DNA from 2 places in the Streptomyces sp. NPDC127092 genome. Region 1 is predicted to be linked to the other one. Evidence: predicted binding sites of a transcription regulator. Region 1 holds the regulator's gene; the other holds the start of a gene.
The links. Region 1 encodes HrcA, which represses chaperone genes, less so after heat shock. Its sites were predicted from a motif close to TTNGCACTCNGNNNNNCNGAGTGCNAA; they were not measured.
Positions count from the first base shown of each region.

Region 2: groL (chaperonin GroEL) is a predicted target of HrcA. The motif match lies at 4,072-4,098, and genes of this name have one in related genera.

Region 1 is NZ_JBHXFE010000003.1:200,215-215,405, reverse strand. Features, by position in the region: gene ACFWJO_RS04060 (adenosine deaminase) at 1-726, opposite strand, end outside; gene ACFWJO_RS04055 (ribonuclease Z) at 783-1,685, opposite strand; gene ACFWJO_RS04050 (histidine triad nucleotide-binding protein) at 1,715-2,074, opposite strand; gene ACFWJO_RS04045 (16S rRNA (uracil(1498)-N(3))-methyltransferase) at 2,181-2,924, opposite strand; gene ACFWJO_RS04040 (nitronate monooxygenase) at 2,921-4,009, opposite strand; gene dnaJ (molecular chaperone DnaJ) at 4,199-5,335, opposite strand; gene hrcA (heat-inducible transcriptional repressor HrcA) at 5,336-6,355, opposite strand; gene ACFWJO_RS04025 (MBL fold metallo-hydrolase) at 6,503-7,225, shown strand; gene ACFWJO_RS04020 (DUF3097 domain-containing protein) at 7,309-8,112, shown strand; gene hemW (radical SAM family heme chaperone HemW) at 8,475-9,707, opposite strand; gene ACFWJO_RS04010 (AMP-dependent synthetase/ligase) at 9,784-11,661, opposite strand; gene lepA (translation elongation factor 4) at 11,855-13,723, opposite strand; gene rpsT (30S ribosomal protein S20) at 13,909-14,175, shown strand; gene holA (DNA polymerase III subunit delta) at 14,426-15,191, opposite strand, start outside.
Region 2 is NZ_JBHXFE010000006.1:136,065-151,255, forward strand. Features, by position in the region: gene ACFWJO_RS07470 (hypothetical protein) at 43-423, opposite strand; gene ACFWJO_RS07475 (glucosyl-3-phosphoglycerate synthase) at 462-1,406, opposite strand; SAM riboswitch class I at 1,528-1,673, shown strand; gene thrC (threonine synthase) at 1,667-2,989, shown strand; gene ACFWJO_RS07485 (MoaD/ThiS family protein) at 3,013-3,291, shown strand; gene ACFWJO_RS07490 (cold-shock protein) at 3,691-3,894, shown strand; gene groL (chaperonin GroEL) at 4,262-5,884, shown strand; gene ACFWJO_RS07500 (hypothetical protein) at 5,975-7,636, opposite strand; gene ACFWJO_RS07505 (hypothetical protein) at 7,626-9,275, opposite strand; gene ACFWJO_RS07510 (SRPBCC family protein) at 9,523-9,993, shown strand; gene ACFWJO_RS07515 (deoxyxylulose-5-phosphate synthase) at 10,083-10,409, opposite strand; gene ACFWJO_RS07520 (VOC family protein) at 10,493-10,867, shown strand; gene ACFWJO_RS07525 (LamG domain-containing protein) at 10,901-13,060, opposite strand; gene ACFWJO_RS07530 (class I SAM-dependent methyltransferase) at 13,160-13,891, opposite strand; gene ACFWJO_RS07535 (hypothetical protein) at 14,075-14,494, opposite strand; gene ACFWJO_RS07540 (MerR family transcriptional regulator) at 14,630-15,016, shown strand; gene ACFWJO_RS07545 (transporter substrate-binding domain-containing protein) at 15,013-15,191, opposite strand, start outside.

The sequences.
Region 1 (15,191 bases):
CACGTTCGACAACGGACACAGCGTCAGCGGCACCCGCTCGCGGACCAGGCGCTCGACCAGCGACGGGTCCTCCAGGCAGCGCAGGCCGTGGTCGACGCGCTCGACGCCCAGCACGTCGAGCGCCTCGCGGATGTACTCCGCCGGGCCTTCCTCGCCCGCGTGGGCGACCCGCCGCAGACCGAGCCGCGCGGCCTCCGCGTACACCTCGCGGAACTTCGCCGGCGGATGCCCGACCTCCGCGGAGTCCAGGCCGACCCCGGTGATGCGGTCGAGATACGGCTTCGCGGCGTCCAGCGTGGCCATCGCCGACTCGGCCGGCTCGTCGCGCAGGAAGCACATGATGAGCCGGGTGGAGATCCCGTGCCGTTCCTCCGCGCGGTCGAGCGCCGCGCCGAGCCCCTCCACGACCACGCCCATCGGGACGCCCCGCGCGATGTGCGCCTGCGGGTCGAAGAAGATCTCGGCGTGCCGCACGCCCTGTCGCGCCGCGCGCGCCAGGTACGCGTCGGCGAGTTCCGTGAAGTCGTCCGCGGTGCGCAGCACCGCCAGCACGCCGTAGTACAGGTCCAGGAAGGACTGCAGGTCGCTGAAGCGGTAGGCCTCGCGCAGCGCCGCCGTGTCGGCGTACGGCAGCGTCACGCCGTTGCGCGCGGCGAGCGCGAAGGCCAGCTCGGGTTCGAGGGTGCCTTCGATGTGGAGGTGAAGTTCGGCCTTGGGTACAGGCATGGTTCTCGGTCTGTCTGTGCGTGGGGTACGGGAGGCTGTCGGGAGGCTGTCGGGGGCTATCTCTTCGGTACGGGGACCCTCATCAGGTCCTGCGCGATGCTCAGTTCCCCCTCGAACCCGGCGGCCCGCGCCTGCCGCTCGAACTCCTCCGGGTCCGCGTACCGCTGCGAGAAGTGCGTCAGGACGAGGTGCCGCACGCCCGCGTCCCGGGCCACGGCCGCGGCCTGGCCGGCCGTCAGGTGTCCGTGGTCCACGGCGAGCTGGACGTCCTCGTCGAGGAAGGTCGACTCGATGACGAGCATGTCCGCGCCCTCGGCGAGCGCGTACACCCCGTCGCACAGCCGGGTGTCCATGACGAACGCGAACCGCTGCCCGCGCCGCACCTCGCTCACGTCCTCCAGCGTGACGCCGTTCAGGGCGCCCTCCCGCTGGAGCCGGCCCACGTCGGGGCCCGCGATGCCGTGCGCGGCCAGCCGCTCGGGCAGGAGGCGGCGCCCGTCGGGCTCGGTCAGCCGGTAGCCGTACGACTCCACGGGGTGGGACAGCCGGCGCGCGTCGAGCGTGAACGCGCCGGTGACGGCCAGCGGCCCGTCGGCCGCCACCGGCGCCTCGGTCAGCTTCACCGTCTCGCGGTAGGCCGTCGCGTACCGCAGCCGCTCGAAGAAACGCTGCCCGCTCGCCGGGTAGTGCGCGGTGACCTGGTGCGGCACCTGGTCGAGGTTGATCCGCTGGATCACCCCGGCCAGGCCGAGCGAGTGGTCGCCGTGGAAGTGCGTGACGCAGATCCGGTTCAGGTCGTGCGCCGCGACCCCGGCCCTGAGCATCTGCCGCTGGGTGCCCTCACCGGGGTCGAAGAGGATGCCGTGGCCGTCCCAGCGCAGCAGATAGCCGTTGTGGTTGCGGTGCCGGGTCGGGACCTGGCTGGCCGTGCCGAGGACGACCAGTTCGCGTACGGACAAGGGTTCTGACTCCGTCCGGTCCGTCCGGGTTACCCGGGCGGCCAGTTGAGGCCACGGCCGCCGAGAACGTGCGCGTGGGCGTGGAAGACGGTCTGACCGGCGCCGGTGCCCGTGTTGAACACGATCCGGAACCCGCTGCCGTCGACCTTCTCCTGCGCCGCGACCTCGCCGGCCTCACGCAGTATGTCGGCGGCCACGGTCGGCGCGGCGGCGGCGAGGGAGGCGGCGTCCGGGTAGTGCAGGCGCGGGATGACGAGGACGTGCGTCGGCGCCTGCGGGTTGATGTCGCGGAACGCGACGGTCGTCTCCGTCGCGCGCACGATCGTCGCCGGGACCTCCCCCTCCGCGATCTTGCAGAACAGGCAGTCGCTCTGCGGCTCTCCGGCCATGGCCCGGGCCTCCTCGCCTCCGTCGATCATCAGTACACGCGCATGCTATCGGTGCGGTCGGACAGCGCTCAGGACCACCGTCCCGGCCACGTCCGGCCGGCGTCGCTCACGACCAGCGGCCGGTCCGCCCGAGGACGAGCGCCGCGGCCGCCGTACCCGCCGTGGAGGTGCGCAGAACGCTCGGCCCGAGGCGGTACGGCCTGGCGCCGGCCTCCTCGAACAGCGCCAACTCCTCCGGCGAGACGCCGCCTTCGGGCCCGACGACGAGGACGATCGAGCCCGTCGCGGGCAGTTCGGCGGTCGCCAGGGCGCCGCTCGGGTGGTCGCGGTCCTCGTGCAGGACGGCGGCGAAGTCGGCCTCCGCGAGGAACGCGGCGACCTGCTTGCCCGTCATGAGCTCCGCGACCTCGGGGAAGCGGGTGCGGCGCGACTGCTTGCCCGCCTCGCGGGCGGTCGCCCGCCACTTCCCGAGGGCCTTCAGACCGCGGTCGCCCTTCCACTGGGTGATGCAGCGCGACGCGGCCCACGGCACGATCCCGTCGACGCCCGTCTCCGTCATGGTCTCGACGGCCAGCTCGCCGCGGTCCCCCTTGGGGAGGGCCTGGACGACGGTGACGCGGGGCGCGGGCTCGGGCTCCTCGTGGACGGCGGTGACCTCGACCGTCAGCTGGTCCTTGCCCTCGGCGGCGGTGACCACGCACTCGGCCCAGCCGCCCCGGCCGTCAGTGAGCACCAGCTCCTCCCCGGCGCGCAGCCGCTTCACGGACACGGCGTGCCGGCCCTCGGGCCCGTCGAGGAGGAAGCCTCCGGGGGCGGGGACGGTGTCGACGACGAAGACGGGAGCGGTCATGTCTGGTTCCTCTGGACGAGATCGTTGAGCGCGGTGGTGAGCTCGGCGGCCAGCACCTCGACGAGCCGGCCGGCCGGCAGCTCGCGGGCGAGACGGTGGCCCTGCCCGGCCCACAGGGCCATGCCCTGCGGGTCCCCGGCGGTCGCGGCGGCCTTGCGCAGCGGGGCGGTGAGGTGGTGGACCTCGGGGTAGGCGGCGGGGGCGTACGGCCCGTGCTCGCGCAGGAAACGGTTCACCAGACCGCGCGCCGGCCGCCCGGAGAAGGCCCGGGTGAGCTCGGTGTGGGTGAACAGCGGGTCGGTCATGGCCCGCTTGTGCAGCGGATGCGCGCCCGACTCGGGGCAGACCAGGAACGCGGTGCCCAGCTGGGCGGCATCGGCGCCCGCCGCGAGGGCGGCGGCTATCTGCCGACCGCGCATGATCCCGCCGGTCGCGACGATCGGCAGCCGGACGTGCTCGCGGACCTCGGTGAGCAGGGTGAGCAGCCCCCGGCCGCCGCCGGCGTCGCCGGGCCCGGCGGCCGGGTCGTCGCGGTGGGTGCCCTGGTGCCCGCCCGCCTCGACGCCCTGCACGCAGACGGCGTCCGCGCCGGCCCGCTCGGCGGTCCGGGCCTCCTCGACGGAGGTGACGGTGACGATCGTGAACGTACCGGCCCGGGCGAAGGCGTCGAGCGCGTCACGGTCGGGGCAGCCGAAGGTGAAGGAGACGACGGGGACGGGGTCGTCGAGCAGGATCGCCAGCTTGGCGTCGTACGCGTCGTCCCGGCCCTGGTCGGGATCGCCGAGCGGGGTCTCGTACCAGCCGGCCTCGCCGGCCAGCTGGTGTCCGTACACCTCGACGGCGGCCCGGTCGGCGGGCAGCCCGCCCGGCGGCATGAAGAGGTTGACCCCGAAGGGCCGCGCGGTGAGTCCGCGGACCTGCTTGATCTCCTGGTAGAGCCCGCCGGCGGTCTTGTACCCGCCGGCCAGGAACCCGAGCGCCCCGGCCTCGCACACGGCACCGACGAGCTCGGGACAGGAGGCGCCACCCGCCATGGGGGCCTGCACGATCGGAAAACGCGAGAGATCGTTCAGTGCGGTGGACATGCAGGCATCGTGTCATGCCGCGACGGCCGGGCCGAAACACGACGGGCGCCCCGCACCAGTGCGGGACGCCCGTCGCTCACGTGCCCGGCTCAGCGCCCGTTGAACGCGTCCTTCAACCGCGAGAACAGCCCCTGCTGCCCCGGCTGACTGTGCCGGCCCGGGGGCGACCCCGGACCCCCGGCAGCGCGACTACCGCCCGTTGAACGCGTCCTTCAACCGCGAGAACAGCCCCTGCTGCCCCGGCTGGAACTGCCCCTGCGGGCGCTCCTCGCCGCGGAGCTTCGACAGCTCGCGCAGCAGGCGCTCCTGCTCCGGGTCGAGCTTCGTCGGGGTCTGGACCTCGACGTGGACGATCAGGTCGCCGCGGCCGTTGCCGCGGAGGTGGGTGACGCCGCGGCCGTGCAGCGGGATCGACTGGCCGGACTGGGTGCCCGGACGGATGTCGACGTCCTCCAGACCGTCGAGGGTCTGGAGCTGCACCTTCGTGCCGAGGGCGGCCGCCGTCATCGGGAGCGTGACCGTGCAGTGCAGGTCGTCGCCGCGCCGCTGGAAGACCTCGTGCGGGGTCTCGTGGATCTCGACGTACAGGTCGCCGGCCGGGCCGCCGCCCGGGCCGACCTCGCCCTCGCCGGCCAGCTGGATCCGGGTGCCGTTGTCGACGCCGGCCGGGATCTTGACCGTGAGCGTGCGGCGGGAACGGACCCGGCCGTCGCCCGCGCACTCGGGGCACGGGGTCGGGACGACGGTGCCGAAGCCCTGGCACTGCGGGCAGGGACGGGAGGTCATGACCTGGCCGAGGAAGGACCGCGTGACCTGGGAGACCTCACCGCGGCCGCGGCACATGTCACAGGTCTGCGCGGAGGTGCCGGGCGCGGCGCCCTCTCCGGAGCAGGTGGTGCAGACGACGGCCGTGTCGACCTGGATGTCCTTGGTGGTGCCGAAGGCGGCCTCGTCGAGGGTGACCTCCAGGCGGATCATCGCGTCCTGGCCGCGCCGGGTGCGCGAGCGCGGGCCGCGCTGGGACGCCGTACCGAAGAAGGCGTCCATGATGTCCGAGAAGTTGCCGAAGCCGCCCGCGCCGAAGCCACCGGCCCCGCCGCCGCCGGACGAGGAGAGCGGGTCGCCGCCGAGGTCGTAGACCTGCTTCTTCTGCGGGTCCGACAACACCTCGTACGCGGCGTTGATCTCCTTGAACCGCTCCTGCGTCTTCGGGTCCGGGTTCACGTCCGGGTGAAGCTCGCGGGCGAGCCGGCGGAAGGCCTTCTTGATCTCGTCCTGGGACGCGTCTCGGCGTACGCCGAGTACGGCGTAATAGTCCGTGGCCACTTACGACTCCGCCAGGATCTGTCCGACGTAACGTGCCACTGCGCGTACCGCTCCCATCGTTCCGGGGTAGTCCATGCGGGTCGGTCCGACCACGCCGAGTTTGGCGACTGCCTCGCCGCCGGAACCGTAGCCGACCGAGACGACGGACGTGGAGGTCAGGCCCTCGTGGCCGTTCTCGTGCCCGATGCGTACGGTCATGCCGGATTCCTTGGCCTCGCCGAGCAGCTTCAGGAGCACCACGTGCTCCTCGAGAGCCTCCAGGACGGGCCTGATCGTGAGGGGGAAGTCGTGTCCGAAGCGGGTCAGATTGGCGGTTCCGCCGATCATGAGCCGCTCCTCCTGCTCCTCCACCAGGGTTTCGAGCAGGGTCGCGAGCACGGTCGAGACCGTGCCGCGGTCCTCGATGTCCTCGAAGGACTCGGGCAGGTCCTGCACCAGCTGCGGCACGTCCGCGAAGCGGCGGCCGACGACGCGGCTGTTGAGCCGGGCCCGCAGATCGGCGAGGGAGGTCTCGCCGAAGGGCGCCGGGCAGTCGATGACCCGCTGCTCGACCCGGCCGGTGTCGGTGATCAGCACCAGCATCAGCCGGGCGGGCGCCAGCGACAGCAGTTCCACGTGCCTGACCGTCGAACGGGTCAGCGAGGGGTACTGCACGACGGCGACCTGCCGGGTCAGCTGCGCGAGCAGCCGGACCGTGCGGCCGACGACGTCGTCGAGGTCGACCGCTCCGTCGAGGAAGTTGTGGATCGCCCGCCGCTCGGGCGTCGACAGGGGCTTGACGCCGGCCAGCCGGTCGACGAACAGCCGGTAGCCCTTGTCGGTGGGGATGCGTCCGGCGCTGGTGTGGGGCTGGGCGATGTAGCCCTCCTCCTCGAGGACCGCCATGTCGTTGCGGACGGTGGCGGGCGAGACACCCAGCTTGTGCCGCTCGGTGAGCGCCTTCGAGCCGACCGGCTCCTCCGTCCCGACGTAGTCCTGGACGATGGCGCGCAGCACCTCGAGCCTGCGTTCGCTGAGCATCGCGCGCACCTCCAGCTGTCGATCCGGTTCCGGTTGCTCCGGTTTTGGCACTCGCCCTGTTCGAGTGCCAGGAATCCCCCGGCCAGTGTACGGCGGCCCACGTCGCTCCTGGCAAGGAGGCGGGCTCGGAGCGGTTAGCGTCACGCCATGGACCTGGACTGGGAAGCGTACGGATGGGAACGGCTCGGGGACGGCGTGGGGAGGTGCCGGCTGGCGGGCTGGGACGCCACGTCGGGCCTGGTCATCGGGCGGGACGCGGTCCTCCTGTACGACACGGGCGCCACGCTCGCGCAGGGCGCCGAGCTGCGGTCGCAGGTGGCGGCGCTCACGGGTGGCCGGAGGGTGACGCATGTCGCACTGAGTCACCCCCATTTCGACCACGTGCTGGGCACGGCGGTGTTCGCCGGCGCCGAGGTCTTCGGGGCGGTGGGCATGGACACGCTGCTGCTGCGGGACCGCGAGGCGCTGCGCGGGGACGCGGTACGGCACGGGGTGGACGAGCGGGCCGCGGCGGAGGCCGCCGAGGTCCTGGTGGCGCCGCGGCACACCGTGACCGGCGAGTGGACCCTCGACCTGGGCGGTCGCCAGGTCCTCCTCGCGAACGTCGGCCCGGGCCACACGGGTCACGATCTGGCCCTGCTGGTGTCCGGGGAGCGCGAGATCGTCTTCTGCGGGGACCTGGTGGAGGAGTCAGGCGAGCCCCAGGCAGGCCCGGACGCGATCCCGTCGCGCTGGCCGGCCGCCCTCGACCGTCTGCTGTCCCTGGGCGGCGAGGACGCGGTGTACGTGCCGGGGCACGGCGCGGTGGTGGACGCGGACTTCGTGCGGCGCCAGCGGGATGAGCTGGCACGCCGCTTCGAGGTGTCGTAGCGTCGCCCGAATGCGCGACGAGGCCCGGGATCTGACGCCCCCTCGACTGCGCTTCCGCCGCCTCACCGGACAGAATCGAGCCCATGCGGAGCTACAACCCCGACCTGACGCCGCCGTGGAAGCGTTCGGCGCCCGTTCCGGAGGTCCCGGCGGACCGTGACCTGGTGGTCGAGGAGGTGACGACGGGCTTCTGCGGGGCGGTGATCCGCTGCGAGGCGGGCACGGTGACCCTGGAGGACCGCTTCGGCAAGCACCGGGTCTTCCCGATGGAACCGCGCGGCTTCCTCCTGGAGGGCCGCACGGTCACCCTGGTCCGCCCGTCCCGCCCGGCACCGGCTCGCCCCGCCCGTACCGCCTCGGGCTCGATCGCCGTCCCGGGCGCCCGGGCCCGGGTCGCCCGGGCGGGCCGCATCTACGTGGAGGGCCGGCACGACGCGGAGCTGGTGGAACGGGTCTGGGGCGACGACCTGCGCATCGAGGGCGTGGTGGTGGAGTACCTGGAGGGCGTGGACGACCTCCCGGCGATCGTGGCCGAGTTCGCCCCGGGGCCGGACGCCCGGCTGGGCGTCCTGGTCGACCACCTGGTGCCGGGCTCCAAGGAGTCCCGGATCGCCGCGCAGGTCACCTCGCCCGACGTCCTGGTCGTCGGCCACCCCTACATCGACGTCTGGCAGGCCGTGAAGCCGGCCTCCCTCGGCATCCCCGCCTGGCCCGCCGTCCCCCGCGGCCAGGACTGGAAGACCGGCGTCTGCCGCGCCCTCGGCTGGCCGGAGAACACGGGCGCCGCCTGGCAGCACATCCTGTCGAAGGTGACCTCCTACAAGGACCTGGAACCGGAACTCCTGGGCCGCGTGGAAGAACTGATCGACTTCGTAACGGCCCCGTAGCCCCCGGGGGCAGCACCCGTCGCGGACCACACCCCGCAGGGCGTTCCCCACCCGCCCGTGCGGCGCCCCTCCCCGTTGTGGGCCTTCGTCCCGCGGGGCGGGACGGGTGGGCACAACGGGACGGCGCCCCTTGCCGGGCCCAGGCCCCCGCGCGTGGACGGTCACCCGTAGGGCGCTGCGCCCTGGTGGTGCGGGCAGGTGCAGAGGGCGGAGGCGCCCGCCAAGGGCGCCGTCCCGTGTGCCCACCCGTCCCGCCCCAGCGGGACGAATGCCCACACGGCGGTAGGACACGGCGCAGGCCCGGCGGGCGGGCGCAGACCTGCGGGACGCGTGCCCGCGTGGCGGGACGCGGGAGCCGCGTTCTAGTCCACCAGGTCCCGGACGACGGCGTCGGCCAGGAGGCGGCCCCGCAGGGTCAGGACCGCCTGGCCCTCGGCGTACGGGCCGGGGGCGAGGAGTCCGTCGTCCAGGGCCTTCCGGGAGGCGGCCAGGCCCGCCGGCTTCAGCAGCCCCAGCTCGACGCCCTCCCGCAGCCGCAGCTCCAGCAGGACCCGCTCCACCCGCCGGTCCTCGTCCGACAGGACCTCGCGTCCGGCTCCCGGTGACCGTCCCTCGCCCAGCGCCGCGGCGTACGCGCCGGGATGCTTGACGTTCCACCAGCGGACCCCGCCCACGTGACTGTGCGCGCCGGGTCCGGCGCCCCACCAGTCGGCGCCGCGCCAGTACAGCTCGTTGTGGAGGCAGCGGCCGGCCTCCGAGGTGGCCCAGTTGGACACCTCGTACCACTCGAAGCCCGCCCCGGACAGCGTCTCCTCCGCCATCAGGTACCGGTCGGCGTGGACGTCGTCGTCGGTCATCGGTATCTCGCCGCGGCGGATGCGCCGGGCCAGCTGGGTGCCCTCCTCCACGATCAGCGCGTAGGCGCTGATGTGGTCGGGTCCGGCGCCGAGCGCCGCCTCAAGCGACGCCCGCCAGTCCTCGTCGGACTCGCCGGGCGTGCCGTAGATCAGGTCCAGGTTCACGTGCTCGAAGCCCGCCGCCCGCGCCTCCGCGACGCACGCCTCGGGGCGGCCCGGGGTGTGGCTGCGGTCGAGGATCTTCAGCACGTGCTGCCGGGCGCTCTGCATGCCGAACGAGATCCGGTTGAAGCCGCCGGCCCGCAGCTCCTCCAGATACGCGGGGCCGACCGACTCCGGGTTGGCCTCGGTCGTCACCTCGGCGTCGTCGGCGAGCCCGAACTCGTCCCGGACGACGGACAGCATCGACACCAGGTCCGCCGCGTCGAGCAGCGTGGGCGTGCCGCCGCCGACGAAGACGGTCCGCACCGGCCGCGGGTCGTCGCCGAGCACCTTGCGGGCGAGTCGTATCTCCTCCGCGACCTGCCCCGCATAGTTCTCCCGGGAGGCGAGCACGCCTCCGGCACCGCGCAGCTCGCTCGCGGTGTACGTGTTGAAGTCGCAGTAACCGCACCGCGTGGCGCAGTACGGCACGTGCAGGTAGAACCCGAGCGGACGCTCCCCGGCCCCTCGCAGGGCGCTCGCGGGCAGCGCTCCGTCCTCGGGCATGGGCTCACCATCGGGCAGTACGGAAGGCATGAAGCCATTGTCCCGTACTGCCCGACAGTGCCGGCGAGCCTGTGGAAAACTCCGCGCCGAACGCGGTATCCGCAGGTCAGGCCTCCCGCGCTCCCTCGTACATCTCGTCGATCAGGTGCTGGTAGGTCCGCTCGACGACCGGCCGCTTCATCTTCAGGCTCGGCGTGAGCTCGCCGTGCTCGACGTCGAGGTCGCGCGGCAGCAGGCGGAACTTCTTGATCGTCTGCCAGCGCTGCAGGCCCTCGTTGAGGCGGGAGACGTAGCCCTCGATCAGCTTCTCGGTCTGCGGGGCGGCGACGACCTCCGCGTAGGACTTGCCGGCGAGGTCGTGCTCGGCGGCCCAGCTCAGGATGGACGGCTCGTCGAGGGCGATGAGGGCGGAGCAGTAGTTCCGGTCGGCGCCGAGCACCACGATGTTCGAGACGAACGGGCAGACGGCCTTGAACTGGCCCTCGATCTCCGTCGGGGCGATGTACTTGCCGCCGGAGGTCTTGAACAGGTCCTTCTTGCGGTCGGTGATCCGCAGGTAGCCGTCGGCGGACAGCTCGCCGATGTCGCCGGTGTGGAACCAGCCGTCGGACTCCAGGACCTCGGCGGTCTTCTCCGGGAGGCCGTGGTAGCCCTCCATGATGCCGGGGCTGCGGAGCAGGATCTCGCCGTCGTCGGCGATGCGGACCTCGGTGCCGGGCAGCGGCTTGCCGACGGTGCCGGTGCGGTACGCCTCGCCCGGGTTGACGAAGGAGGCGGCGGAGGACTCCGTCAGGCCGTAGCCCTCCAGGATGTGGATGCCGGCGCCGGAGAAGAAGTAGCCGATCTCGGGAGCGAGGGCGACGGAGCCGGAGACGGCGGCGCGCAGCCGGCCGCCGAAGGCCTCACGGAGCTTCTTGTAGACGAGCGCGTCGGCGACCTTGTGCTTGGCGGTGAGGCCGAAGGGCGCGGAGGCGGTGCCGGTGCGGCGGAAGTTGTCCTGGGTGACCTTGGCGTACTCGCGGGCGACCTCCGCCGCCCACTGGAAGATCTTGTACTTGGCGCCGCCGCCCTCGCGGGCCTTGGCGGCCACGCCGTTGTAGACCTTCTCGAAGATGCGCGGGACGGCGGCCATGTAGGTGGGCTGCACGACCGGCAGATTGACGATGATCTTGTCGATGCGGCCGTCGACGGCGGTGACGTGGCCGACCTCGATCTGGCCGGAGGTGAGCACCTTGCCGAAGACGTGGGCGAGCGGCAGCCACAGGTACTGGACGTCGTCCTGGGTGACGAGGCCGGTGGCGGCGATGGCCTTGGCCATGTACGACCAGCTGTCGTGCCGCAGCCGCACGCCCTTGGGGCGGCCGGTGGTGCCGGAGGTGTAGATGAGGGTGGCGAGCTGGTCGGAGGTGATCGCGGCGACGCGCTCCTTGACGACCTCGGGGTGCTTCTCCAGGTACGCCTTGCCGCGTGCCTCCAGCTCGGCGAGCGTGAGCACCCACTCGTCGGAGGTGTCGGCGCCCTCGGGGTCGATGACCACGACGTGGTGGAGCTCCGGGAGGTCGGCGCGGCGCTCGACGGCCTTGGCGAGCTGGTCGGCGTTCTCCGCGATCAGCACGCGCGAGGCGGAGTCGGAGAGGATGAAGGCCGACTCCTCGGCGTTGGTCTGCGGGTAGACCGTGGTGACGGCGGCGCCGGCGCACATGACGCCGAGGTCGGCGAGGATCCATTCGACCCGGGTGGCGGAGGCGAGGGCGACCCGCTCCTCGGGCTCGACGCCGAGGTCGATGAGTCCGGCGGCGATGGCGTGGACCCGCTCGGCGGCCTGTGCCCAGCTGAGCGACTTCCAGTCGTCGGGACCCTGGCCGGAGGCGGCGGGTACCGGGTAGCGGTAGGCCTCGGCGTCCGGGGTCCGCTCGACGCGCTCAAGGAAGAGCGCCGCCACGGACGGCGGCCGGTTCTCGATCAGGGTCTGTGTGTCGCTCACGACGTCCTCCGGGCGGCGGCGGTGCGGTCAGGCGGGGCGATCGGGCAAAGCGGTGGGGGCGATGCGTAACGCGTAACTAACTGGCGAGTAACCTGCGGCGGGTTCAGAGTAGAGCGCCGGAGACTGGCGCGTAAGAGCTTGCATATAACGAAACAGGCCCCCGTACCGTCGGTACGGGGGCCTTTCCGTGTGCCTACTTCTTGCCCTTGGCGGAGGATTCGTCACTCGACAGGACGGCGATGAAGGCCTCCTGCGGCACCTCCACCGAACCGACCATCTTCATCCGCTTCTTGCCTTCCTTCTGCTTCTCCAGCAGCTTCCGCTTACGGGAGATGTCACCGCCGTAGCACTTGGCGAGGACGTCCTTGCGGATGGCGCGGATGGTCTCGCGGGCGATGACCCGGGAGCCGATGGCGGCCTGGATGGGCACCTCGAAGGCCTGCCGCGGGATGAGCTCGCGCAGCTTGGCGACCAGCCGCACGCCGTAGGCGTAGGCGGCGTCCTTGTGGGTGATCGCCGAGAAGGCGTCCACCTTGTCGCCGTGCAGCAGGATGTCGACCTTGACCAGGCTGGAGGACTGCTCGCCGGTGGGCTCGTAGTCGAGCGAGGCGTAGCCGCGGGTCTTGGACTTCAGCTGGTCGAAGAAGTCGAAGACGATCTCGGCCAGCGGGAGGGTGTAGCGGATCTCGACCCGGTCCTCGGAGAGGTAGTCCATGCCGAGGAGGGTGCCGCGCCGGTTCTGGCACAGCTCCATGATCGAGCCGATGAACTCGGTGGGCGCGAGGATCGTGGCGCGCACGACCGGCTCGTACACCTCGCTGATCTTGCCCTCGGGGAACTCGCTCGGGTTGGTGACCGTGTGCTCGCTGCCGTCCTCCATGACCACGCGGTAGACCACGTTGGGGGCGGTGGCGATCAGGTCGAGGCCGAACTCGCGCTCCAGGCGCTCGCGGATCACGTCCAGGTGGAGCAGGCCGAGGAAGCCGACGCGGAAGCCGAAGCCGAGCGCGGCGGAGGTCTCCGGCTCGTAGACCAGCGCGGCGTCGTTCAGCTGGAGCTTGTCGAGCGCGTCGCGCAGCTCCGGGTAGTCGGAGCCGTCCAGCGGGTACAGACCGGAGAAGACCATCGGCTTCGGGTCCTTGTAGCCGCCGAGCGCCTCCTGGGCGCCCTTGGACTGGGAGGTGATGGTGTCACCGACCTTGGACTGCCGGACGTCCTTCACACCGGTGATGAGGTAGCCCACCTCGCCGACGCCGAGGCCGTCGGCCGGCAGCATCTCCGGCGAGTTGGTGCCGATCTCCAGGAGCTCGTGGGTGGCGCCGGTCGACATCATGCGGATGCGCTCGCGCTTGTTGAGCTGGCCGTCGACGACACGGACGTACGTCACGACACCGCGGTACGAGTCGTAGACCGAGTCGAAGATCATCGCGCGCGCCGGGGCGTCGGCGACGCCCACCGGGGCCGGGATGTCCCGGACGACGCGGTCGAGGAGCGCCTCGACGCCCATGCCGGTCTTCGCGGAGACCTTGAGGACGTCCTCCGGCTGGCAGCCGATGAGGTTCGCCAGCTCCTCGGCGAACTTCTCCGGCTGGGCGGCCGGGAGGTCGATCTTGTTGAGCACGGGGACGATGGTGAGGTCGTTCTCCATCGCCAGGTAGAGGTTGGCCAGCGTCTGCGCCTCGATGCCCTGGGCGGCGTCCACCAGCAGGATCGTGCCCTCGCAGGCGGCGAGCGAACGCGAGACCTCGTAGGTGAAGTCGACGTGCCCCGGGGTGTCGATCATGTTCAGGATGTGCGTACGCCCCTGCTCCGACCCCTCGGTCGGGGCCCAGGGCAGACGGACGGCCTGGGACTTGATCGTGATGCCGCGCTCACGCTCGATGTCCATCCGGTCGAGGTACTGGGCGCGCATCTGCCGCTGGTCGACCACACCGGTCAGCTGGAGCATCCGGTCGGCAAGCGTCGACTTGCCGTGGTCGATGTGCGCGATGATGCAGAAATTGCGGATCAGAGCCGGGTCGGTACGGCTCGGCTCGGGCACGTTGGTAGGAGTCGCGGGCACGCAGGGTTCTCGTCTCGGGCGATGTTCAGAACGGATACGTAGGCTCCATCGTCCCATGACCGCGGGACCTCGGTCGGTTTGGGCGGCGTGGAGGGCGGCTGATATCGTGGACGGCTGTGTCTCGTGTGCCCTCTCAGCTGCGCGGCACATCCTGAAGAAACATCGAACCTGTAAAGGCTCTTTTCGTGGCGAACATCAAGTCCCAGATCAAGCGGAACAAGACCAACGAGAAGGCGCGCCTTCGCAACAAGGCCGTCAAGTCGTCGCTCAAGACCGCGATCCGCAAGGCCCGCGAGGCTGTCGCCGCCGGCGACCTCGAGAAGGCCACCGTGGCCGCTCGTGCCGCTTCGCGTCAGCTCGACAAGGCTGTCTCGAAGGGTGTCATCCACAAGAACGCCGCCGCCAACAAGAAGTCGGCGCTGGCCACCAAGGTTGCCTCCCTCCAGGGCTGAGCTCTGATGTGACCAGGCCGTACGGGACCCAGCGGGCCCTCTAACCGCTCCCGGCCGGCCACCCCGGCTCCGTACGCGAGACGCGTTCGCCACGCGTGTACGGGCCACACCAGCTGTACGACGAAGGCCCCGCCGCCCTCCTTCCCCAGGAGGCGACGGGGCCTTCGCCGTCGGTACGGGCGGGGGCGGCGGGGCGCCTTTGCCGTCGGTACGGCGGGGCGGGCGTCGGGCGGCGGACTGCCGGCGGGTGTCAGCCGCGTCGCATGCGGGCCGCGCGGGCGACGGTGACGACGGCCTTCTCCAGGGCGTACTCGGGATCGTCGCCGCCGCCCTTGACGCCGGCGTCGGCCTCGGCGACCGCGCGCAGGGCGAGGGAGACGCCGTCCGGGGTCCAGCCGCGCATCTGCTGGCGCACCCGGTCGATCTTCCAGGGGGGCATGCCCAGCTCGCGGGCGAGGTCGGCGGGGCGGCCGCCGCGGGCCGAGGAGAGCTTGCCGATCGCCCGGACGCCCTGGGCGAGCGCGCTGGTGATGAGGACAGGCGCGACACCGGTCGACAGGGACCAGCGCAGGGCCTCCAGGGCCTCCGCCGCGCGTCCCTCGACGGCGCGGTCCGCGACGGTGAAGGACGAGGCCTCGGCGCGGCCCGTGTAATAGCGCCCGACGACCGCCTCGTCGATGGTGCCGTCGACATCCGAGGTGAGCTGCGCCACGGCGGAGGCCAGCTCCCGCAGGTCGCTGCCGATCGCGTCCACGAGCGCCTGGCAGGCCTCGGGCGTGGCCGAACGGCCGAGCGACCGGAACTCCTGCCGCACGAACGTCAGCCGCTCCGCCGGCTTCGTCGTCTTCGGGCAGGCCACCTCCCGCGCGCCCGCCTTGCGGGCCGCGTCGAGGAGCCCCTTGCCCTTGGCGCCGCCCGCGTGCAGCACCACGAGGGTGATCTCCTCGGCCGGCGCGTCGAGATACGCCTTGATCTCCTTGATCGTCTCCGCCGGCAGGTCCTGTGCGTTCCGCATC
Region 2 (15,191 bases), on a different contig from region 1:
TTCCCGCACGGGAAAGGCCCTCCGCGCATTCCCCGCGCCTGCTCAGTACTCTCTGCGCCCCCGCGTCGCCGCCACGGCCACCACGCCCGTCGCCGCGAGTGCCAGGCCCAGTGCGCCCAGCAGCCACAGGCGCTCGGTGCCGGCGTCGGTCTCCGCCATCGCGCCGCCGTTGGTGCCGGGCGGGCCGAGGCGTGGAAGCGCGGACGGCGTGTGCGCCGGGGACGGGGTGTACGTGCTCTGCGGGGCCGTCCGGCCGGTCTTGCCCAGGTCGGGCCTGGTGTCGCCAAGGTGGACGCCGGCTTCGCGCTTGCCGAAGGGCTCGACGACATCGGCGGCGGCCGGGCCGGCTCCGGCGAAGGACAGTGACCCGGCCACGAGACCCAGGGCGGCCGTCAGGATTCCCGTTTCAGTCTTGAACCGCATGAAACGGAAATTTAGGCAGAAAGGCGCATTATCGGGTGTTACGCCACGCGGCGGCGCTCCGCGTACTCCGCGATCTCCGTCATCGGCGGGCGCTCCTCCGTGTCCACCGGGTACGTCCGCGGTGCGAAGCCGTCCTCGCCCCGCTCGAACTGGGTCAGCCGCGGCCGTACGAGATGGCCGCGCGAGAGCCGCAGCTGCGCCGTCCGGTAGATCGCCGCCGCCATCCGGCCCAGGGCCTGGCCGTCCTGGTGGCGGTGCTTGCGCACTCCCACGTCCACCTGTGCGAGCGCGTCCAGGCCGACCGTGTGCAGCGCGTCCACGAGCAGACCCAGCTCCACCCCGTAACCGACCGGGAACGGCAGCCGCTCCAGCAGGGAGCGCCGCGCCGCGTACTCGCCGCCCAGCGGCTGCACGAAGCCGGCGAGGCGCGGCCAGTGCAGATTGAGGAGCGGCCGGGCCACCAGCTCCGTCACCCGCCCGCCCTGACCCGGTGCGTCGCCCAGCGGGCGGTCGTACATCGCCTTCACGAAGTCCACGTCCGGGTCGGTGAGCAGCGGGCCGACGATGCCCGTCACGAAGTCCGCCGAGAAGTCCCTGAGGTCCGCGTCCACGAAGCAGATGACGTCCCCGCTCGTCACCAGCAGTGACCGCCAGAGGACCTCGCCCTTGCCCGGCACCGCCGGTATCCGCGGCAGGATCGCGTCCCGCGCCACCACCCGCGCGCCGGCCGCCGCGGCCACCTCCGCCGTACGGTCCGTGGAGCCCGAGTCGATCACCAGCAGCTCGTCCACCAGCGGCACGGCCTCCGTCATCAGCTCGCGGCGGATCACGGAGACGATCGCGCCGACCGTCGCCTCCTCGTTCAGCGCGGGCAGCACCACGCTGACCTTCGTCCCGCGCTTCGCGGCGAGGACCCGCTCCAGCGGACGGTCGGCCACGGACCAGGACCGCCGGGCCAGCCAGCGCTCCACTTCTTCCAGCAACGTGATCTCCATCTCGCGGATCGGACGACCGTCTCGCCCGTCCAGGGCTTCGGTTACAGTCTTGAACAACGCGGATGCCCGATGCATGTCGGGGTGCCGCCCGCGTCTCACAATCGAATACCGCTCATCCAGAGGGGCAGAGGGAAACGGCCCGTTGAAGCCCCGGCAACCCTCCAGTCGGTCACTACTCGTCCTCCAGCGAGGTCCCCGACTAGGGAAGGTGCCAAATCCGTCTCATGGCGAAATGCGTCATGAGGAAGATGAGGAGAAAGGGCCTCGCCTCCATGGCTGTACAGACCGTCGCACCCGCTTCCCCGCAGACGACCCAGGTCGACCTCGGTCCCGCGTCCGGCCTCTCCTGCCGCGAATGCGGCGAGACCTTCGCGCTCGGCCCGATCTTCGCCTGCGAGCTGTGTTTCGGCCCGCTCGAAGTCGCCTATGACCTGCCGACCGGTGACCCCGAGGCGCTGCGCAGGCAGATCGAGGCCGGCCCGGCCAACATCTGGCGCTACGCCCCGCTGCTGCCCGTCCCGGCCGACGTCGCCGAGAAGCCCAACCTGAACCCGGGCTGGACCAAGCTCGTCCAGGCCGACAACCTCGCCCGCGAGATCGGCGTCGAGCCCGGCAAGCTGTTCGTCAAGGACGACTCCGGCAACCCGACCCACTCCTTCAAGGACCGGGTCGTCGCCCAGGCCATCGAGGCCGCCCGCGCCTTCGGCTTCACCACCCTCTCCTGCTCCTCCACCGGCAACCTGGCCGGCGCCGTCGGCGCCGCCGCCGCCCGGGCCGGCTTCCGCTCCTGCGTGTTCATCCCGCACGACCTGGAGCAGGGCAAGGTCGTCATGGCCGGTGTGTACGGCGGCGACCTCGTCGCCATCGAGGGCAACTACGACGACGTGAACCGCTTCTGCTCGGAGCTCATCGGCGACCCGCTGGGCGAGGGCTGGGGCTTCGTCAACGTCAACCTCCGCCCGTACTACGGCGAGGGCTCGAAGACGCTCGCGTACGAGATCTGCGAGCAGCTCGGCTGGGTCATCCCGGACCAGCTGGTCATCCCGATCGCCTCCGGCTCCCAGCTCACCAAGATCGACAAGGGTCTGCAGGAGCTGATCAAGCTCGGTCTGGTCGAGGACAAGCCGTACAAGATCTTCGGCGCCCAGGCCGAGGGCTGCTCCCCGGTGTCGGCCGCCTTCAAGGCCGGCCACGACGTGGTGCGCCCCCAGAAGCCGAACACCATCGCCAAGTCGCTGGCCATCGGCAACCCGGCCGACGGCCCGTACGTCCTCGACATCGCCCGCCGTACGGGCGGCGCCGTGGAGGACGTGAACGACGAGCAGGTCGTCGACGCGATCAAGGTCCTCGCCCGCACCGAGGGCATCTTCGCCGAGACGGCGGGCGGCGTGACCGTCGGCGTGACGCGCAAGCTCGTCGAGAACGGTCTGCTCGACCCCACGCTGACCACGGTCGTCCTCAACACCGGTGACGGCCTCAAGACCCTGGACGCCGTGGCCGACAGCTCGCAGGCGACCGCCACCATCCGCCCGAGCCTGGACGCGTTCCGCGACGCGGGCCTGGCCCACTGAATCCGAGAGGTACGAAGACAGCCATGGCCGTGAACGTCCGCATCCCCACCATCCTCCGCACCTACACGGGCGGCGAGGCCGAGGTGCCCGCCGAGGGCGCGACCCTCGCCGAGGTCATCGCCGACCTGGAGAAGAACCACACCGGCATCGCCGCCCGCGTCCTGGACGACCAGGGCAAGCTGCGCCGCTTCGTCAACGTGTACGTGAACGACGACGACGTGCGCTTCGAGCAGGGCCTGGAGACGGCGACGCCGGACGGCGCGGGCGTCTCGATCATCCCGGCGGTCGCCGGCGGCTGCTGAGCCCTACCCGCGGGTACCTGAGATATCTGAATTGCCCCTTCCGCGAGAGAAAGCGGAAGGGGCAATTCTGCATGGTTGAGCGCGGTAGAGTTGGGGAAGTCCCCTCCGCTGCTCATGCCAGACGCATATGAGAATGCGTCCGCGCACGACAAGAAGCAGCCAAAGTGCCCGTGCCTTGTGTACCTTCTGCGCTTTTTGCCGGGCCCGACTTGCCCCGTAATCCTGGGGATTCTCCCCAATTCCCCTTTCCGGGCTGCCCAGAATTCTCGTCCGATTGACCTGTTGCAGAGGGCAGTTGGGCAGATACATTCAGCCGCGGTCGACGCGTTCCGGCGCAGGGTCTGACCCGGGTCCGCGAAGTGCGGTCCCGCGCAAGGGCCAGTAATAGGGGAGTTAGGCATGGCTCAGGGCACCGTCAAGTGGTTCAACGCGGAGAAGGGCTACGGCTTCATCGCGGTCGACGGTGGTGCGGATGTTTTCGTCCACTACAGCGCGATCCAGATGGACGGGTACCGCACCCTCGAAGAGGGTCAGCGGGTCGAGTTCGAGATCTCGCAGGGCCAGAAGGGTCCGCAGGCGGACATGGTCAAGCTCGCCGTCTGAGCGCGGCGCGATCGGCCACCGACGCACTTCCGTCGAGGGGCCCGCATCCTGACCGGGATGCGGGCCCCTCGCGCGTTTCCCGGCGGGTGCCGGCCGCCGGGTCCGCCCGGGGCTCGCGCGGATGGCCTGTCGTGTCCGGGGCCTGTCGCGTCCGGGGCTCTCGATCTGCGGGAGTCGCTTGCACTCTCCTAGGGCGAGTGCTAATCATTGGCGTTAGCACTCTGAAGGTGAGAGTGCTTACGAGGATCGGGCAGACGAGGTCGCGGACCGAGTGGGGAAGGAACCACGAGGAGCGCGGGCCGTCCGTCGCGGGCGTCGGCGCGGTCCAGGAGCGTTATCCACCCCATGTCCGGGAGGACCACTTCACATGGCCAAGATCATCGCGTTCGACGAGGAGGCCCGGCGCGGTCTCGAGCGCGGCATGAACCAGCTCGCTGACGCCGTCAAGGTCACCCTCGGCCCCAAGGGCCGCAACGTCGTCCTCGAGAAGAAGTGGGGCGCCCCCACGATCACCAACGATGGTGTCTCCATCGCCAAGGAGATCGAGCTCGAGGACCCGTACGAGAAGATCGGCGCCGAGCTGGTCAAGGAAGTCGCCAAGAAGACGGACGACGTCGCCGGCGACGGTACGACCACCGCCACCGTCCTCGCCCAGGCCCTGGTCCGTGAGGGCCTCCGCAACGTTGCCGCCGGCGCCAACCCGATGGCCCTGAAGCGCGGCATCGAGAAGGCCGTCGAGGCCGTCTCCGGTGCGCTGCTCGACCAGGCCAAGGAGGTCGAGACCAAGGAGCAGATCGCCTCCACCGCCTCCATCTCCGCCGCCGACACCCAGATCGGCGAGCTCATCGCCGAGGCCATGGACAAGGTCGGCAAGGAAGGCGTCATCACCGTCGAGGAGTCCCAGACCTTCGGTCTGGAGCTGGAGCTCACCGAGGGCATGCGCTTCGACAAGGGCTACATCTCGGCGTACTTCGCGACCGACATGGAGCGCATGGAGGCCGCGCTCGAGGACCCGTACATCCTCATCGTCAACTCCAAGGTGTCCTCGGTGAAGGACCTGCTCCCGCTCCTCGAGAAGGTCATGCAGTCGGGCAAGCCGCTGCTGATCATCGCCGAGGACGTCGAGGGCGAGGCCCTGTCGACCCTGGTCGTCAACAAGATCCGCGGCACCTTCAAGTCCGTCGCCGTCAAGGCCCCGGGCTTCGGCGACCGCCGCAAGGCCATGCTGAACGACATCGCCATCCTCACCGGCGGCACGGTCATCTCCGAGGAGGTCGGCCTCAAGCTCGAGAACGCCGGCCTGGACCTGCTGGGCCGCGCCCGCAAGGTCGTCATCACCAAGGACGAGACCACCATCGTCGACGGTGCCGGTGACAGCGAGCAGGTCGCGGGTCGCGTGAACCAGATCCGCGCCGAGATCGAGAACTCCGACTCGGACTACGACCGCGAGAAGCTCCAGGAGCGCCTGGCGAAGCTCGCCGGTGGCGTCGCCGTCATCAAGGCCGGTGCCGCGACCGAGGTCGAGCTCAAGGAGCGCAAGCACCGCATCGAGGACGCCGTGCGCAACGCGAAGGCGGCCGTCGAGGAGGGCATCGTCGCCGGCGGTGGCGTGGCCCTGCTGCAGGCCTCCTCCGTCTTCGAGAAGCTCGAGCTGGACGGCGACGAGGCCACCGGTGCCAACATCGTCAAGCTGGCCCTGGAGGCCCCGCTGAAGCAGATCGCCGTCAACGGTGGTCTCGAGGGCGGCGTCATCGTCGAGAAGGTGCGCAACCTGCCCGTCGGCCACGGCCTGAACGCCGCGACCGGTGAGTACGTCGACATGATCGCCGAGGGCATCATCGACCCCGCCAAGGTGACCCGTTCCGCGCTGCAGAACGCGTCCTCCATCGCGGCCCTGTTCCTCACCACCGAGGCCGTCATCGCCGACAAGCCGGAGAAGGCCGCCGCGCCGGCCGGCGGCGGCATGCCGGGCGGTGACATGGACTTCTGATCCTGAGGGATCGGATCTCCTGAGCAACGCCGAAGGGCGGCACCCGAGAGGGTGCCGCCCTTCAGTGTTTCCGGGACTTACGGAAGAGGCTCAGCGGACGTCGACCCAGTCCTGGCCGCTGAACGTCTGGAAGTGGGTGCCGTCACCGTAGTAGCGGATCTGGTACCAGCCGTCGGCGGTCGCCGTGGTCTTCAGCGAGACCGCGCCCGTCGAGGAGGACTTGCCGGAGGCGACCTGCTTCCAGGTGGTCGTGCCCCACTTCTTGTACCAGATGCTCACCGACTGCGAGCCGAGACCGCGCCAGGCGCCGCTGGTGTACTGCTGGAGCGAGCCCGTGACCGTGATCGTCGAACCCTTGGCGACGGGGTCCGGGGAGGCCTTGAGGCCGGTGACGCGGGTCTCGGTGCGGACGACGTAGAAGGGCTTGCTGACGGACTCGGCGTACTGGTCGGACTCCAGGTGCCGGAGCCGGAACCAGCCGCCCTTGCTCCAGGTGCCGATGACGAAGGGGTTGCGTATGTTCGAGTAGAAGCTCGTCGAGGCGACCTTCTTCCATCCGGTCTGCCCGTCCGGTGACTGCTCCAGGATCACCGTCTGCTGCGACGAGGTGCCCGACCAACTCTCGTACGGGGAGCGGAACTCGCCGTACACGGTGAGGCGGGCGTCGGTGCCGAGCTTGTAGCCCACGACGGAGGTGCGCGAGTCCAGCGGCATCACGAGCGGGCCGCTGACGGTCGAGATGCCCTGGAACCAACTGCCCGAAGAGACCGTCCAGCCGCTCGAGTCCCGGCTCGGTGCCGCCACCAGCTGCACCGTGAACTTGCCCTCCGCGTCCGTGAGCACGGTCTTGGACAGGCCGCCGCCGAGCTGCGCCTTGAGCGGTTCGTTCGGCAGCGGGGCCTCGGCGTTCTCCGGATCGGTGAGCCGGCCGGTAAGAGTGACCGTTTCGCCGTTCGTCGCGCGCGTCTTGTCGGCGGTGACCTGGAGCCGCATCCACTTGGCCTTCAGGTCCGCGGCCGGGCTGCCGTACTGGAAGGTGCTGCCGTGCACCTTCGCGGTGTCACCGCTGTACGTCGCGTAGAAGTGCTCGTAGCGCGTGGCCAGCTCGACCGGCGCGCCGGCGAACTCGCCGGTGACGGTCGTGTCGGCGGAGCCGACGGTCTCGCCGTCCGGCCCGCCGCGCTGGTACGAGACCTTCGCCTCGGGGATCACGACCTCGTCGCCCGAACCGGGCTGGATACCGACCAGCTTGCCCTGCGGACGCAGGTACGGGTCCGCCCAGCTGGGGGTGCCGAGGTGGAAGTCCTTCAGGCGCGGCTTCAGCGTGAAATCGAGCGTGCCCGCGTCGGTGCGGGTCACGGTGTTGCCGAGCGAGTCGGTGGCGGTGACGTCGATCGCGTACTTGCCGAGCTCCGGGATGGAGCCCTGGTCCTCCACCAGCTTGAGCGTCGCCTCGGCCGGTACGGAGAACGTGCCCTTGTACGACTGGCTTTCCACCAGCGCCGGGATGTCGGCGAGGACGGTGTCGCCCTGCCGGACCTTGGCGGACACCGCGGTGACGGTCGCCTGCGGCGCGTCCGTCCACGCGGTCACCTGGAAGCTGCCGCGCTCGGCGTCGTTGGTGAGCGCACGGCCGATGCCCACGGGGCTCGCGGCGGGAGCGTCCTCGGCGAAGGCCGGGCCGGCCGCCGCGCCCAGGGTGAGCGCCGTGACGAGGGAGACGGCGGAGAGCCGTCGGAGGTCAGAGCGCATCGACGTAGATCTCCCTCGACTCGCTGTAGAAGTAGCCGTTCTTTTCCTGCCACACCAGGGCCCACGTGCCGTCGCCGTAGTTGGTGGTGCTGAAGCTGAAGTTGCCGTAGGAGTTGGTCGGGATGTCCTTCTTGGCCCAGTACCACGCGTCCTCGGGGTCACCCTTGAACCGGAAGACCAGCGTCAGGCGCGCGCCCGGCATGGCCTTCCAGACGCCGTTGACCTTCTGCTGCACCAGACCCTTGACGGTCATGCTGCCGCCGGTGCGCGGACGCGAGGGGCTGATGGTGACGTTGACGATCCGGGTCGGGATCCGGGACAGGCGGACCGGGGTGCTCGTCTTGGCGACGAAACGATCCGTCTCCGGGTGGTAGACCCGGTACAGGGCGTTCTCGTAGCCCCAGACGTTGAAGTCGTACGCGCAGGCGGAGTTCACCGGCATGGACTTCATCTGGCCCCAGGTGCGCCCGCCGTCCAGGGAGACCTGGAGGGCGACCCAGTCGGGCTTCACGTCGCAGTAGCCGGTGCCCAGCCGGCCGCGCACGTTGAGCTCGCCGAACTGGCTGAGCGTCTGCGCGGTCGCGGTGAACGAGAACTGCTGCGGCACCGCGAGCGGGGCCATGTCGGTCGGACGCTCGTTGCCCTCGCCGTAGTACACGGAGGGACGCAGGCCGGTGTAGGCGCCGGTCGTCGAGTACTGGACCCGCGACAGGTAGGAGAAGGAGCCGTCCTGGAGCGAGGTGCCGGAGCCGATCTCGTCCTTGAGGACACGGTCGTACGACAGCGGCTGCGTGCCGGTGGTGACCACCGGGGCGCCGCCGAAGCCCTTCCAGCCGTCCTCCGTCAGGCGCTCGACGCGGCCGGAGATGGTGACGTCCGTGCCGGCGTTGACGCGGTACTTGCTCGCGTCCGAGGTGATCCGGTACGTGAGCTTCTCGACGCCCACGGCGGGCACCTGGCGCGCGGCGTCCGGGTCGACCTCGGTCGTGGCCTGGACCTCGGCGGTGCCGCCGGTGATCTTCGCGTCCGGCGTGACGGGCAGCGAGAAGGCGCCGTCGGCCACCGTGGTGGCGGTGGCGGTCCTCGTCTTCGGCAGGCCGTAGGCGTCCGTCAGGTTCAGCGTGACCTTCACCGAGGTGCCCTCGGCGGCGGGCGTGCGCTCGCCGGTGGCCGGGTTCCAGGTGGTGGCCTTGCCGGACAGCGTGACGTCACGCTGGTCGAAGGTGGTGGTCGCGCGGTCGAAGGCGACCGAGGAGACACCGGTGTGCAGCTTGTAGCCGAAGGACCCGCCGGTCCAGCGCGTGACGAGGCCGCCCGGGAGGCGGTACTCGACGGCGAGCGGGTAGTCGCCGAAGGCGGTGCCCTCGGGCAGCTTGATCGGAGCGTCGGTCGTCCAGGCGTAGGTGCCGGTGGCCGAGAGCTCGTCCGTCGAGGCGAGCACGGCGGCGTCCGGGGCGCTGGAGGCGAGGACGCTCACCTTCACCCAGAGCGCGGTGCTCGGCAGCCCCCCGAGGGTCAGCCGGCCGTCGTCCAGGGTGGTCGTCTGCGTGACGGTGGCCGCGTACGCGGCCGGAGCCGCGACGACGGCCGGCAGGGCGACGCCTGCCGAAAGTGCGAATACGGTTGCCGCACGTACCAAGGCATGCGGCAGCGTGCGCGTTGAGCGCATCTGGTGGACCCCCCACAGGTCGGAAGAGCGGCGCGTTGGAAATACGCAGGCCGCGTGGGAGCACGATAGCGCTTGACGGTTGAACGTGTTCACTGGATTCCCCGTTCGCCCGGGCAGTCCGCCGGGTTCATCCTGAGGAGAGGGAATCGCGACAGGAAAATCAGGAGAAGGAATCGGCCCCGTTACGGCGACGCGCATACGCACACGGGAGGATCCGATGATCACGCTGCTGACCACGCCGGCCGACCGCGAGCTGGTCATCACCCGCACCTTCGACGCCCCGGTGGAGCGGGTCTGGGAGGCGTGGACGCGCCCCGAGCACGTACGGAAGTGGTACGGCGTCGCCGCGCTGACCATGTCGGTCTGCGAGATCGACCTGCGCCCGGGCGGAGCGTGGCGCTGGGGCCAGCGCACCCCCGACGGCCAGGAGATCGTCTTCTCCGGCGTGTACGAGGAGATCGTCCCGGGCGAGCGGCTCGTCTACTCCGAGACCTTCGAGCAGATGCCGGGCGCGGAACCGGTCCGCGTGACCCTTTCCTTCGACGCCACCCCCGACGGCGGCACGGCTCTGACCAGCACGTCCTTCTGGCCGACGACGGAGATCCGCGACCAGGCACTGGCGGCGGGCATGGAGGCGGGCGTACGGGAGGAGTACGACCGGCTGGCGGAGCACCTGCGCACGATGTGAGGGGGCGGACGGGCCTGCCGGGGCGGACGGGCGTACGGGCCGGATGGGGACAGGCCGAGCGGCGGACGGGCCCGAGCGGCGGGCGGGCCCTACATGTTCGCGCGGAGAAGGGCCTTGGCCATGGGCTCGCCGGTGCGGCGGGCGTACGCGGTGCGTTCCTTCACCTCGCGCAGGGTGCGCGGGCGCCAGCCGGGGCCGCCGCAGCAGCTCTTGTGGAAGCGGATCCCTGCGTTCAGGACGACGGACAGCGCCCGCCAGGCATCCCGGTCGCGGCGCCGCGGCGGCTGGAACGCCGAGCCCGCGTGGATCATCACGCGCGCGCAGCGCGGACAGTGCCGCTCGCGCTCGGGCCCGTAACCCTGCTTGTACGAGGCCCGGCACGGGAGGCACACGTACGAGGTCTTCGTGTAGCTCATGGAGGCAGGGTAGGCGCGGGGGCGGCCGGGAAGCAGCGGGATTTTCGCGGCGGGCGGGGAGCGCCGTCCCTAGGCTGGGGATCATGGAGCTCTCCGCGATCACCCTCGACTGCGCCGACCCGCTCGCCCTCGCCGAGTTCTACCACCGGGCGACCGGGCTCCCGCTGCACCCCGCGAACCACGCCGACTTCGCCGCCGTACGACGCGAGGGCGGGCTGATGATCGGCTTCCAGCGCGTCGACGACTACCGCCCGCCGCGCTGGCCCGGCCAGGACGCGCCGCAGCAGCTGCACCTGGACTTCGACGTGGACGACCTGACGGAGGCGGAGGCGCGCCTGCTGTCCCTGGGGGCGGCCAGGGCCACCCACCAGCCGGACCCGGAGCGGTTCCTCGTGCTCACGGATCCGGCCGGTCACCCGTTCTGCCTGTGCCCGCGGAGGGCCCGGGCGGCGGGCTGAGCGCTCAGGGGGTCAGCCCGTGCACAGGCGGGGTCAGCCCATGCACAGGCAGGGCTCGGTCTCCCCACCCAGGCCGGTGATGTCGCCGTCCTGCAGAGCGCCCTCGTAGGCCTGGATCTCGTCGACGTCGCCCTTCAGGTACTCGCCCCAGCCGTCGGCGGTCCGGCCGCGGCCCACCGTGAGAGCCCCCGTGCTCTTCCAGCCGTTGGGGAGGTGGGTGGTCGCCCCGGCGTTGGTGTAGCCGTCGGCGTACAGCTTGAGCGTGTCGGTCGCGTCGTCGTAGACCACCGCGAGGCGGGTGCCCCATCCGCTGCTGCCGGATGGCATCTCGACCTGGGAGACGACCTTCTCGGGCGCGCCGGTCTCGTCCCGCTCCGGCACGATCAGCTGCCATGAGTACGTCGAGGGCTCGTAGCGCAGCTTGAACGCGTCGGTGTGCTCACCGGCCTGCGAGAGCACGGTCATCGGCCGCGTCGCGTCCTCGTCGGCGATTCGGACGAGTACGCCGATGGTGAAGCTGTTCCCGGTGTCGACGACGGGGCCGTCGGTGGCCGCGTGACCGGTGCTGCCGTCGAGGCGCAGGTTGCCGTCGCCGACGAGTGGCGGCGGCTGGTAGGTGCAGTCGGGGTCGATGTCGGGGATGCAGTTGTTGTTCGTGTTCCGGTAGATCGTCGCGCCGGGCGTGAGCTTCAGCGGCGCGCCGCCGTTCTGCTCCGGAGTGACACCGTCGGCCTCGGTGCTGAACGACCAGTGGCCGAGGAGCTTCGGCTTGCGGCGAGCGAGTTCGGTTACCTCCGACGGTACGACGAGCCGGTCGTAGGCCCGGACATCGCCGATGTCGCCGTTCCAGCGGTGCTTGTGGCCCGTCTTGGAGAAGACACGGCCGATCTGGAACGCACCATCGGCCGCGGCCGGTGTCGCCTTGACCTTGGTGCCGACCTCATGGCCGTTGACGAACAGCTGGGCGTAGCCCGTCTCCGTGTCGTAGAGCCCGAGCAGGTAGGCCCACTCGCCGGTCTCCGGCGCGCCGCCCGTGACCTTGGCGTCGCCGATGGCGAAGCTCCACGCCGCGGCACCGCTGTCCGGTACGTCGAGGCCCAGGGTGTAGGCCGCCCCGTCGGCGGCGTCCTGGCTCGCCACGGTCATCGTGCGGCCGGTCTCGGCCGGGCGGACCCAGGCACCGACGGCGAAGGTCTTGCCGGCGCCGGTGCCGACCGCCGGGGTGTCCGTGGTGAGGTAGGCGTGGCTGCTGCCGTCGAGGGCGGCAGTGGAGGTGAGCGAGGTGCCGGAGGGCACGGGCCCGCCGAAGGTCACACCGCTGCCGGCCTCGGCCGGCTTGCCCGTCTCGGCGGCGGCGGTGGTGGATCCGGCCGCGTCGGCGAGCTTCCACTCGGAGACGGGCGCGCTCGCCGCCTTCGGGTAGAACGTGTAATACGTGGTCGAGCTCCTCCGCCCCGAACGGTCGACGGCGTACGCCTCGACGCGCTGCGGCGAGCTGCTCAGCGGGGCGAAGCGGAACGTGGCCGGCCCGCCGAGTTCGGCCGGACGGACGACGACCTCGTACGGGCCACCGATGAGCCCGTAGCGGTACTCCCGGACGTCGGGCGAGGGGGAGTCCAGGGTGAAGCTGCCGTAGACGCCGACTCCGCCGACCCGCCACGTGTCCGCGGGGTATTCGGGCGAGCTGACGACCGGAGCTTCGGGGCTCTTGTTGTCGTAGACGAATCGGCAGGCCGCGCCGGGGGCCTCGGAGCTCCAGGCGCCGTTCACCGTCCCGTCGTTGGCGCGGACGCGCCAGGAGATCACGGTGTCGGCCGGGATGTCGGACGGCACGGTGACGCGGTGGATGCGGCCCGTGTCCTGCGGATACGTGGTGAGGGTGCGGCGCTGCTCGGTGCCGTCCGCGGCCGTCCACCAGATCTCGAACTCGCCGGTGAGCCGGTCCGGGTATCCGATCCGGTCGTCCTCGGCCGGGTCGGCGAGCAGGGCCGTGAGGGCCGGCGGCTCGCCGGTGTAGGTCGGCTCGGCGCCGGTCGCGCACGGCTTGAAGTTGGTCTGCAGGTCCTGCACGAGCGGCTGCTTCGGCGGCAGGTTGTCCACCGCGTACGCCGTTCCTGGCGCGGCGACGCCCACCCCCACGACCGTGGCGAGGCAGCTGCCCAGCAGCGCGGCTCTGGCGCCGGCTCTTCTCATGGCTGACAAGTACGTGTCCCTCCCCTGTGGCGCTCGGGCCTGGTGACGGACCGAGCGCCAGGAGGCTAACAGCGGGCGCTGACGCTGCCGACCGAGTTTCTAGGGGCGGCGGAAGAGGGCCGTCCAGAGGAATGATTCGCCGAAGTGGGGCGAGTCGGAGGGTTCGTCGTGCATGCGGCGCAGGGAGAGTTCGGTGAGGCCGCCGGCCGCGTCGGTGAAGAGGGCGCGCAGGGCGTCCGCGGTGTAGGCGAGGCCGCCGTGGAGGGTGGCGTCGCGGTAGAAGGCGGCGTCGGGGAGTTCGGAGCCCATGCCGCCGGGGCCCGCGGCGAAGCAGGTGAGGGAGAAGTGGCCGCCGGGGGCGAGGTGGCGGTCGAGGAAGGCGAGGTAGCTGACGCGGCGGTGCGGCGGCAGGTGGTGGAAGCAGCCGGAGTCGTGGATCAGGTCGTACGGGCCCCGGTCGCCCACCAGGCCGTCCGTCGTGAACGCGTCGCCGTGGAGGAAGCGGACGTTGTCCAGGCCCGCCTCGCTCGCCCGTTCCCGCGCCCAGGCGAGCGCGCCCGCGGACAGGTCCACCGCGTCGACCTCGAAGCCGCGGGCCGCGAGGTGGAGCGCGTTGCGGCCTGGGCCGCAGCCGAGGTCGAGCGCGCGGCCGCCGGTGGGCAGCAGCCCGGCGTCGAGGTGGCCGGCCAGGTTCTCGTCCGGCTTGTCGACGAAGAACGGGACCGGCCGCGAGCGGTCCTCGTAGAACTCCTGCCACTTGTCGGCGTCCTCCGCGAACAGGCCGTCCAGCAGGCGGAGTACGTCCTCGGCGGTACGGGTCGTGCGGTCCATGCGGATCCCCTTCCGTGTCGGGGAAACGCTACGGGAGTGAGAGGTGAAAGCCCAGGTCAGAGGGGGCGTGGTGGGTTGCGGGCGGGGCTGTGCGGGGGCCTTGGCGGGCGTACGCGAACGGGTGCGGGTCCCCGGCTCCCCGGGGTGCGGGACAGGGGCCGGGAGAGGGCTTCGCGGGCCGTCTCAGGGGGTTTCCGGGCGGAGGCGGGGACGGTTTCTCCACGCGTCCGGCCGTGCCCACGGGACGAGTTGGGCCAGGCCGAACGCCACCTCGACGGCGAGGAACAGCCCCACCACGGCGGCCGCGCCGTGCGCCAGCGCGTACGCCTGCCAGGTCGCGAACAGCACGCGCGCGACGCCGTCGAGGAAGCCGTGGAGGGGCAGTGGCCGCAACACCCGGAGCAGGGCCCACACCACGACGACGGAGCCCATGAGGTTCGCGTACAGGACCGGGATCGGGCTGCCCTCGGGCAGCGGCCCCAGCGACAGGGCCTCGTGGAGCAGGGCGTACGTCCACGGGGTCACGAAGGCGGCCGTGACGACGAGGTCGTACCAGGCGCTCGTACGGACGAGGAGGAGGTAGGGGCGGGAATCAGTGGTCATGCCGGCGACGCTAAACACTGGACCACGGTCCAAGGTCAAGCCCGAGGCCCCGAGGCCCCGGTGCCCCGAGTCACCCGCTCCGGCGTCGGCCTGGACCCGAGCCCGAGACTAAGTCCGAGCCCTTCGAGGAGACGCATGCTCATCGGCGAACTCGCCGCCGCGACCGGCATGGCGCGCGACACCATCCGTTTCTACGAGAAGCGCGGCCTCGTCACCGGCGAGCGCCGCCCCAACGGCTATCGCGACTTCCCGCCGGAGACCGTGCCCTGGCTCCTCTACGTCCGTACTGCCCAGACCCTCGGCTTCTCGCTCGCGGAGATCGCCCGCATCGGCGCGGAACTGCGGGACGCGCCGGACAGCGCGGAGCGGCTCTCCGCGCTGTTCGAGGAGAAGATCCGGGTCGTCGACGAGCGGATGGCCGAACTGGAGAAGCTGCGCGGCGAGTTGGAAGCGCGGGTCGGCGAGGGGTGCCCGCTGGCCGCCTCCTCGGCAACACCCCCGCGGAAGCCGGACATCCCCTAGGCGGGCGGCGCGAGCAGCGTCGGGTCCTGGCCGGCGCGGCGGAGGGCGTCCTCGACGAAGCCGTTGGCCTTCAGTTCCTCCACCGTGGCGCGCAGGAAGGCGACGGTCTCCGGGGACCGGGACGCGGTCGTGCCGACCGCCTGGCGGATCTGCATGAAGCGCTCGTCGAGGAGCC